2 regions of the Priestia sp. USM5 genome follow, and region 1 is predicted to be linked to the other one. Evidence: riboswitches for the same ligand, from Rfam matches in the RefSeq annotation. Region 1 holds a riboswitch; the other holds the start of a gene.
The links. Region 1 has a riboswitch for glycine ahead of ACWATA_RS22435 (amino acid permease). Riboswitches for the same ligand answer to the same signal wherever they lie in the genome.
Positions count from the first base shown of each region.

Region 2: another riboswitch for glycine. It lies ahead of gcvT (glycine cleavage system aminomethyltransferase GcvT); the one in region 1 lies ahead of ACWATA_RS22435 (amino acid permease).

Region 1 covers NZ_JBSGKN010000001.1:4,258,683-4,262,873, forward strand. Annotated here, with positions in the region: gene ACWATA_RS22430 (PAS domain-containing sensor histidine kinase) at 1-318, opposite strand, end outside; gene ACWATA_RS22435 (amino acid permease) at 598-1,941, opposite strand; glycine riboswitch at 2,101-2,181, opposite strand; gene ACWATA_RS22440 (FAD-binding oxidoreductase) at 2,381-3,730, opposite strand; gene rlmD (23S rRNA (uracil(1939)-C(5))-methyltransferase RlmD) at 4,033-4,191, opposite strand, start outside.
Region 2 covers NZ_JBSGKN010000001.1:412,967-417,157, forward strand. Annotated here, with positions in the region: gene ACWATA_RS02155 (YqhG family protein) at 1-305, opposite strand, end outside; gene ACWATA_RS02160 (DEAD/DEAH box helicase) at 292-1,965, opposite strand; glycine riboswitch at 2,146-2,238, shown strand; gene gcvT (glycine cleavage system aminomethyltransferase GcvT) at 2,451-3,551, shown strand; gene gcvPA (aminomethyl-transferring glycine dehydrogenase subunit GcvPA) at 3,572-4,191, shown strand, end outside.

The DNA of each region.
Region 1 (4,191 bases):
AAAAATGGTTCCGCTATCGATATACGGTGAAATATTAACTATTTTCTGCAGTTCTTTGTCTATCTCTTGTTCATCATCTGATAAAAAAATAGGATCTTGCTGTACCTCGTCGCCCAAGCTCCAAATATCTTTAATAACGATGTTAATTTGCTCTTTCATTCTCTTGACGGTTTTATCAGTTACCTGTCGATATTGATCTTGAGAAATATTAGGCAGCATCACTCTTGAAACTATAAACATTAGCGTCAGTACGGTACAAATAAGAAGCACATTAATCGTGAAGATTTTCCAAAACGTATGAGATTTAAACCATTTCATGTTTGTTCACCTTAATTCAATGAAGTCTACCTCCATTGTACTGCAAAATGAAAACTTTTCCATGTAAATGATAGAATTCCACCTTTAGACATAGAAGAAAAGCATTTGGTTCTACATTACTATCAGAAAACTATGAGCTTTTTCACTGTATTTTCTGCTAAAACTTTTTTAGGGTTCTTATATAAACTTTGCTTACTGCATTTTCTTCATACAGTAGAAATCAATTATTTATCTTCCAATAAAAAGACCCCATCACGAAATGATGAGGTCACCCATTTACTATTTCTTCTTCCTTCTAGCCCCGTAAAAACCAAATAAGAGAATAAACCAAACGGGTGTCAACAATAAGGCTGGGCGCGTCGCATCAGAAAACAGCATAATAATAAGAATCACTGCAAACAACGCTAGCACAACATAGTTTATAAATGGTGTTAACGGTGCTTTGAATGTTGATGCTGCATGCAGCTGTGGACGCGTTTTTTTATATCTTAGATGGCAAATCAAAATGATACTCCACACCCAAATGAAACAAATAGCGCTGATGGTTGTTACGATGCCAAAAGCTTGATCTGGTATCAGTTTGCTTAACAAAGCTCCCGCCGAGATAACCAGCGTAGATACAAACAATCCGTTGCTTGGTACGTGGTTTTTGTTCAGTTTTGCAAACGTAGATGGCCCTTGGTCATTTTTACTTAAGTTATATAAGATACGGCTTGTTGAAAACATTCCGCTATTACAAGCAGAAGCGGCTGAAGTTAATACAACAAAATTAATAATTCCAGCAGCAAGCGGAATTCCGACTAAACTAAAGGTTTTAACAAATGGGCTTTCTGCTGCATTCAATTCCATCCACGGGTTAATAAATAAAAGGACGATAAGCGCTCCAACATAGAAAAATAAGATTCGCAGCGGAATTTTATTAATGGCCGATGGAATATTTTTTTGGGGATTTGATGTTTCCGCTGCCGATACCCCTACCAATTCAACCCCGACGTATGCGAAAATAACCATTTGGAATGAAAGTAAGAAACCTGAAACACCGTTTGGAAACAGTCCTCCATGATTCCAAAGATTTTGAACCGTAACGGATCCTGCATCTGTTTTAAATCCGATTACCAGTAAAATAACGCCAATAACAATTAACGCAAGAATCGTAATAACCTTTATTAAAGCAAACCAAAACTCTAATTCTCCAAATAATTTTACGGTTAATAAGTTAAGTCCTAATAAAATGATTACACAAATAAGTGCAGGAATCCACTGAGGAATATTGAACCAATATTTCACATATACGCCAACGGCAATCACATCAGCCATAGCTGTCATGATCCAGCAAAACCAGTACGTCCACCCTGTGACAAATGAAGCCCATGGTCCAAGATACTCTTCAGCAATATCTGTTAACGATTGATAACCTGCTTTAGACAGCAGTAGTTCTCCTAGCGCTCTCATCACAAAGAAAAGCGCAATACCCACAATTAAATAAGCAAAGATGATAGAGGGACCTGCAAGCTGTATGGCTTTACCAGAACCTAAAAATAATCCCGTCCCAATGGTTCCTCCAATCGCGATTAGCTGAACATGACGATTGGATAAATCCCTCTTTAATTCTCGTTGTTCCAACTCTAACTCCTCCTAACAATAAAACCTTTGATGCGATCGTGCGGACTACAAAATAAAGTCCAATAAAAAAAGAGATTGGATGCGCTCCAATCTCATGGTCATAAGAATAACAAATATTATGGTACATGCTACCAATTAGTAACATACCAAATAAATATCCGGTACTCTTCTGTCCTTTTGCCTGAGATTGTGAACCCTTCGGCGTCGCGAAACTATCGCGATCTCTCCAGAAGCTGCTCCTGCTATAGTGTGATCCATAGCAATCATAGCTTTCTACGTATTAAATTTTTCGATTAAGATAATGACTGTCGAATAGTTGTTTATTCTAATACCAGTTGGATGCTTTGTCAACAAGAAAGATGACTTTCATTTATTTACCTTCTTCGAAAGAAGGTAATGAAACAGGTTCAATCGTCAACTTAGTATCCTTTTCTACATGCTACCTGAGTCCCTGCGGAAACCTAAATACGTTAAATGGATCGTACTTTTTATTTACTCTTTCTAATCTCTCTGCGTTGTCTCCAAAATACTCATACTCGTAGTTTCTAAGGTTGCTGATAGGGAAATTCACATAGGAGCCTTTCGTAATACGTTTAATATATTGAAATCGCTTATACAGCCACTCTCTGTTTGCTCGTGCAAACGCATCGTCTGTCCATACAGATTGAAAGCCCAGGATATATCTAGCGTTTCTGTAAAAGAAGGCCGTTTCTCTGTTACCAACACTGCGAATTTCTCCTCCTAGTGCATAAAAAGAAATCGCGGCGTAAACGGAACCTTCTGCTGGACGCTGTATGAGATCTGCAAGATTTTCAAGCTCGCCAACTGAATAACTTCTTTGCACAAATCTTCCCGTTGACTTAAATTTTTCAGACGGAGGATAGGTTGCTTCTATCTTTTGTACCGCTTCAAGAAAAGATAATGACTCTAGCTCGACTCGGAACCCCTCCACCTCTGCAAAAGGCTGCAAGATCTTTCGAGCTCTTTCTGGAGATCCGTAAAAGAAGCCGTTCGCAAATATGCCCAATCCTTCTCCTTCTGCATTATAAAAACTGGCAACTAGCGTCATACGTTTTTCCAATTCAGGCAGCCAGCTTTGCCATATATTCATCACTTGTACCTGTTTTTCTCTTGTAGTACCTACATAAAAGAAGCGAACAAGCGTCACAGAGCTGTTCGTCGGTTTTGGAAGCTGAAACGTCATGCTTGCCACAACGCCAAAATTACCGCCACCAGAACCTCGGCATGCCCAAAAAAGATCCGCGTTACACGATTGGTTTGCTTTAATAATCTTTCCTTCATAATTGACCAACTCTAGCTCTATCAAGCTGTCACAGCCTAATCCGTAAAGTCTGCTCGAAAGCCCCCAGCCTCCTCCGAGCGTAAAGCCAGACACCCCAACAGTCGGACACGTTCCTCCTGGAAACACATATCCGTTCGAACCGATAAAATCATACACTTCCGTATTCTTTGCTCCTCCCTCCATCTTTAAGATGTTCCGTTTCCTATCCAATTTCAACCCGTTTAACCGACTGATATCAATGACTAATACACAGTCACCCGTAGAATACCCTTCATAATGATGACCGCCAGATCGAATGCGAATGTCTACACGATGCTTGCGCGCCCATTGAATTGCATTTACAACATCCTGCTTTTTTTCACAGTACACAATCACAAGCGGAAATTTATCAATAGCACGATTCCACTCCTGACGAGCTTCCTCATAAATGGGGTCTTTCGGCGTTACCACTTTACCCGTAAGCCCTTTCAAAAACATTGAGTCCATTTGACCTCTGCCCCTCTGTATATACTTTTTATCAGTTTTATTACTATAGTATTCTTGGAGTGGTTGAGGGTGTGGGTTTTCAAGACTAGATTGGCGTTTATCATCTCTATAAAAAATGAAATTTCAGTTCATTTACTGAAATATAAGTACTAATAAAACTTCTTTTCGGTGCTCCAATGCTTTCTAAAACCTAACTTTCCAATAATTCAAATTAGATATATTAGAATATTTTTTCTTCCAACAAGAGTCCAATTCAAATAAAAAAAGAGCAGAACCAAATCTGCCCTTTACTCTTCATCTATTTATTTCTTTAACGTCAAACTCACCACATTCTCCACGTGCGCTGTATGAGGGAACATATCAACAGGCTGAATGTAATCAACGTTATAAGCCTTCGACAGCTGCTGCACATCTTTGGCTAATGTGGATGGATTACAAGATACGTAAACCACTTTCTTTGG
Region 2 (4,191 bases), 3.8 Mb from region 1:
ATAAACCCGCCTAGCTTTTGAGTAGAAGCGAAAATTTGATGCAGCCTAGGTGAGCCAAAATGAATTCGTTCTCCTTGAACAGAATCGTCTTCAAACGCGGGATCTGTAATGAAAGTGAGTGAAGCAGGATTTGCTTCTCCGCCTGTCTTTTCAACATAATGCCAATAAAATGGACGATTCATCAACTCTTTGTCAAGTTCGATTGTTAATTGAACCTTTAGATAAGATGGTGTTTCTGTGACAATAGAACAATTATTAGCTAGAAAGTAACGCTTTAAAAATTGATGAATATCAGTTTGCTGCATGCTGATCCTCCTCGCTGTCTTCGTATTGAATAATAGACGTCAAGTTCTCCATTTTGATTTTTATTTCTCCTTCACTCCGTGAATGAAATAAAATATCTTGAATATGCTCTTCGATATTTTTTAAATCAAGCTTTGTTAAAATATCATCTAACTCTCCAACAACTCGTTCAAAAAGGTTTATTTTTTCGTATAACAATTTTAAAATATGTTCTTCGACCGTATGTTGAATCGCTAAATTGTAAATGTGAACATCATGCTTTTGACCTAAACGATGTACCCTTCCAATTCGCTGTTCTAGACGCATTGGATTCCACGGTAGATCATAGTTAATAATATGATGACAAAACTGAAGGTTGATTCCTTCTCCGCCCGCTTCAGTGGCAATAAATACTTGCGCGTGGCTTTCAAAAAGCTGCTTCATCCAGTCTTTTTTACCTCGCTTAAATCCTCCTCTAAACGGTACAGAGGTAATTCCATGCTGTTTTAAATACCACTGTAAGTACAGTTGAGTTGCTCTGTACTCAGTGAAAATAATAACTTTGTCATCAATTTTTTGAACGAGCTCCAGAACTTTTTCTGCTTTTGCATTTTGCGGCACTTGCTGAAGTAGTTGCATTAACGGAGTAATCATATGTTCCGTTAATGCGCTGTTTTGATCTTCCTGACGTTCCAGCATGTTTTTTAATGTCATATACACCGCTTCACGGCTGCTGCAGGCCTCTCGCTGCAGGGTTAAAATTGAAAAAGCACTTGAAGGGTGCAGTCCGTTTCCTTTAAAAGACGTAATCGCATCGTATAGCTCGCGTTCTTTCGGTGAAAATTCAACAGGAATGGTTTGAACAATTCGCTTCGTCCATTCGATACCAGTATCATGGCGGCGATTTCGAATCATAACTTTGTTAACAAGCTCTTTTAAGTGCTCATCGTTTTGCAAAGAGCGTTTTTTAGCAGAAAATAATTCTTCGAAATAGTCTTTATTGCCGAGATGGCCAGGCTTTAAAAGAGAGACTAAGTTGAAAATTTCTTCAATTCGATTTTGAATCGGTGTTGCGGTTAGCAACAGACAAAATTTCTTTTTCAGGCTTTGAACAAATTCATAGTTTTTTGTTTTGTTGTTTTTAAGTTTATGAGCTTCATCAATGATGATGAGGTCGTAGTCTTGTTCTAGCACAATTTCTCGATGAGGGGAACGTTTTGCTGTATCAATTGAAGATACAACGATGTCACACTGATCCCACACATATGATTTTCTTTGAGGGACCGCGGGAATATAAAATTTTTGATTCAATTCCATAGCCCACTGTGAAACAAGCGAAGCTGGAACTAAAATGAGAACTTTTTTAACAAGCCCGCGAATCATATATTCCTTCAAAATTAACCCTGCTTCAATCGTTTTCCCTAGTCCTACTTCATCTGCTAAAATGGCTTTCCCATTCATTGTTTCGACTACTTGTTTGGCTACTTCGAGTTGATGAGGAAGCGGCGTTAAATCGGCTAAATGTTTTGGGCTTTGTAGCCCTTCAAATTCTGAGATAAGCGTTTGGTCTTCTATTTCATAGGCAAGTTTATACAAATCCCATGCAGACCAAGGGCCGTCTTGCTCCAATTTAGTTGAGAAGGCTGCTTCCCATGTTTCATCGATGTTTAATTTCACTTTCATGATAAAAATGCTCCTTTGTAAAAAATTTTTATTGAACAAATGATAAGAATCAGGTAGGATAAAAATATATTTAGAAAATTTGAAAAAGAAAATAGATTAGCACTTTACAAATGATTGTGTGAATAAAGAAAGATACATCTTTCAGTAGTATGCCCAACTTTACCAACTTTATAGAAGCGAATGACGACACGGGGAGAGACTACTTGAATGTAGCGCCGAAGGAGCAAGCAATAAAATTGTGAATCTCTCAGGCAAAAAGACTCTTGTTTGACGCAGCTCTGGAGAGTGTCTATGCGTTTATAGACCACCCACGAGGCAAACCTATTCGTTTATAGGTAAACTTTCAGGTGAAAAGGACAGAGACTTCCTACTAAATACAGTAGGGGGTTTTCTGTCCTTTTTTGTTTGGATACATAGTGATCCCCACACTATTTGAAAACTCCCCGTTATGAAAAGTTTCACGTGAAAAAGAGGAGGACATAAATATGACAACAGAATTACACAAAACGCCGCTTTATGATACCTATCAAAAATATGGTGCCAAAACAATTGATTTTGGAGGATGGGCTCTTCCCGTTCAATTTTCTTCTATTAAAGAAGAGCATGAAGCTGTACGTACAAAGGCAGGTCTTTTTGATGTCTCTCATATGGGAGAAATTCTTGTGACAGGAGCTGATAGCTTAGCTTTTCTTCAGCATACGATGACAAATGACGTTTCTACCCTTGTAGATGGAAAAGCGCAGTATACGGCTATGTGTTATGAAGACGGAGGCACGGTAGATGATTTGCTGATTTACAAAAAAGCAGATCAAGAGTATTTGCTGGTCGTAAACGCTGCTAATATTCAAAAAGACTATGAGTGGCTTGTGTCTCACAAACAAGGAGATGTAACGCTCGTTAATCAATCTGATGAAACTGCGCAGCTAGCATTACAAGGTCCTTTAGCAGAAAAAGTTTTACAAACGTTAACGAATGAAAATTTAGCTTCATTAAAGCCATTTACATTTGCTGATGATGTAGAAGTAGCGAATGTAAATGCTCTCGTTTCACGTACTGGATATACCGGAGAAGATGGTTTTGAAATTTATTGTTCTTCAGCTGACGCCTCTCACTTGTGGACGGCTATTTTAGAAGCAGGAAGTGAGGACGGTGTGTTGCCTTGCGGACTAGGAGCTCGCGATACGCTTCGTTTTGAAGCTACTTTGGCTTTATATGGCCAAGAGCTTTCAAAAGATATTACGCCCATTGAAGCTCGAATTGGATTTGCAGTAAAGACGAACAAAGACAGCTTTATTGGAAAAGAAGTGTTAAAAGAACAGCGTGAAAGCGGGGCACCTCGTAAGCTGGTAGGAATTGAAATGATTGATAAAGGTATACCAAGACACGGTTACGAAGTATTTGCAGATGAAGAACAAATTGGATTTGTGACAACAGGTACACAGTCACCGACATTAAAGAAAAACATCGGTTTAGCGCTATTATCAGCAGAGTATACAGAGCTTGGTCAAGAAGTGGAAGTGCAGGTTCGGAAAAAACGCTTAAAAGCAAAAGTGGTTTCAACACCTTTTTATAAACGTTCAAAGTAAGCTTTGGGGAGGAATTTAACATGTTACATCGCTATTTACCAATGACAGAACAAGATCAGCAGCAAATGTTAGCAGCAATTGGTGTTTCATCTGTTGATGATTTATTTTCAGATATTCCGCAGCGCGTTCGTTTTCAAGGAGAATACAATATTAAAAAAGCGGCTTCAGAGCCTCAGTTGTTAAAAGAATTAAATAATATGGCTGCTAAAAATGCTCATTTAAAAGACTATGCTTCTTTTTTAGGAGCAGGAGTTTACGATCATTACATGCCGGTTATTGTTGATCATGTTATTTCTCGTTCAGAATTTTATACGGCCTATACTCCGTATCAACCGGAAATTTCTCAAGGAGAACTTCAGGCCATCTTTGAATTTCAAACAATGATTTGTGAGTTAACGGGGATGGACGTGGCCAATTCTTCTATGTATGACGGAGGAACTGCTTTAGCAGAAGCCGCTATGCTCAGTGCGGGTCAAACGAAAAAGAAAAAAGTACTTGTCTCTGCGGCCGTTCACCCTGAGTCAAAAGATGTGTTAAAAACGTATGCGAAGGGTCAATACATTGAAGTGGTAGAAATCCCTGCAGCAGACGGCGTAACAGATATGATTGCATTAGAAAAAGAGATGGGAAGTGACGTGGC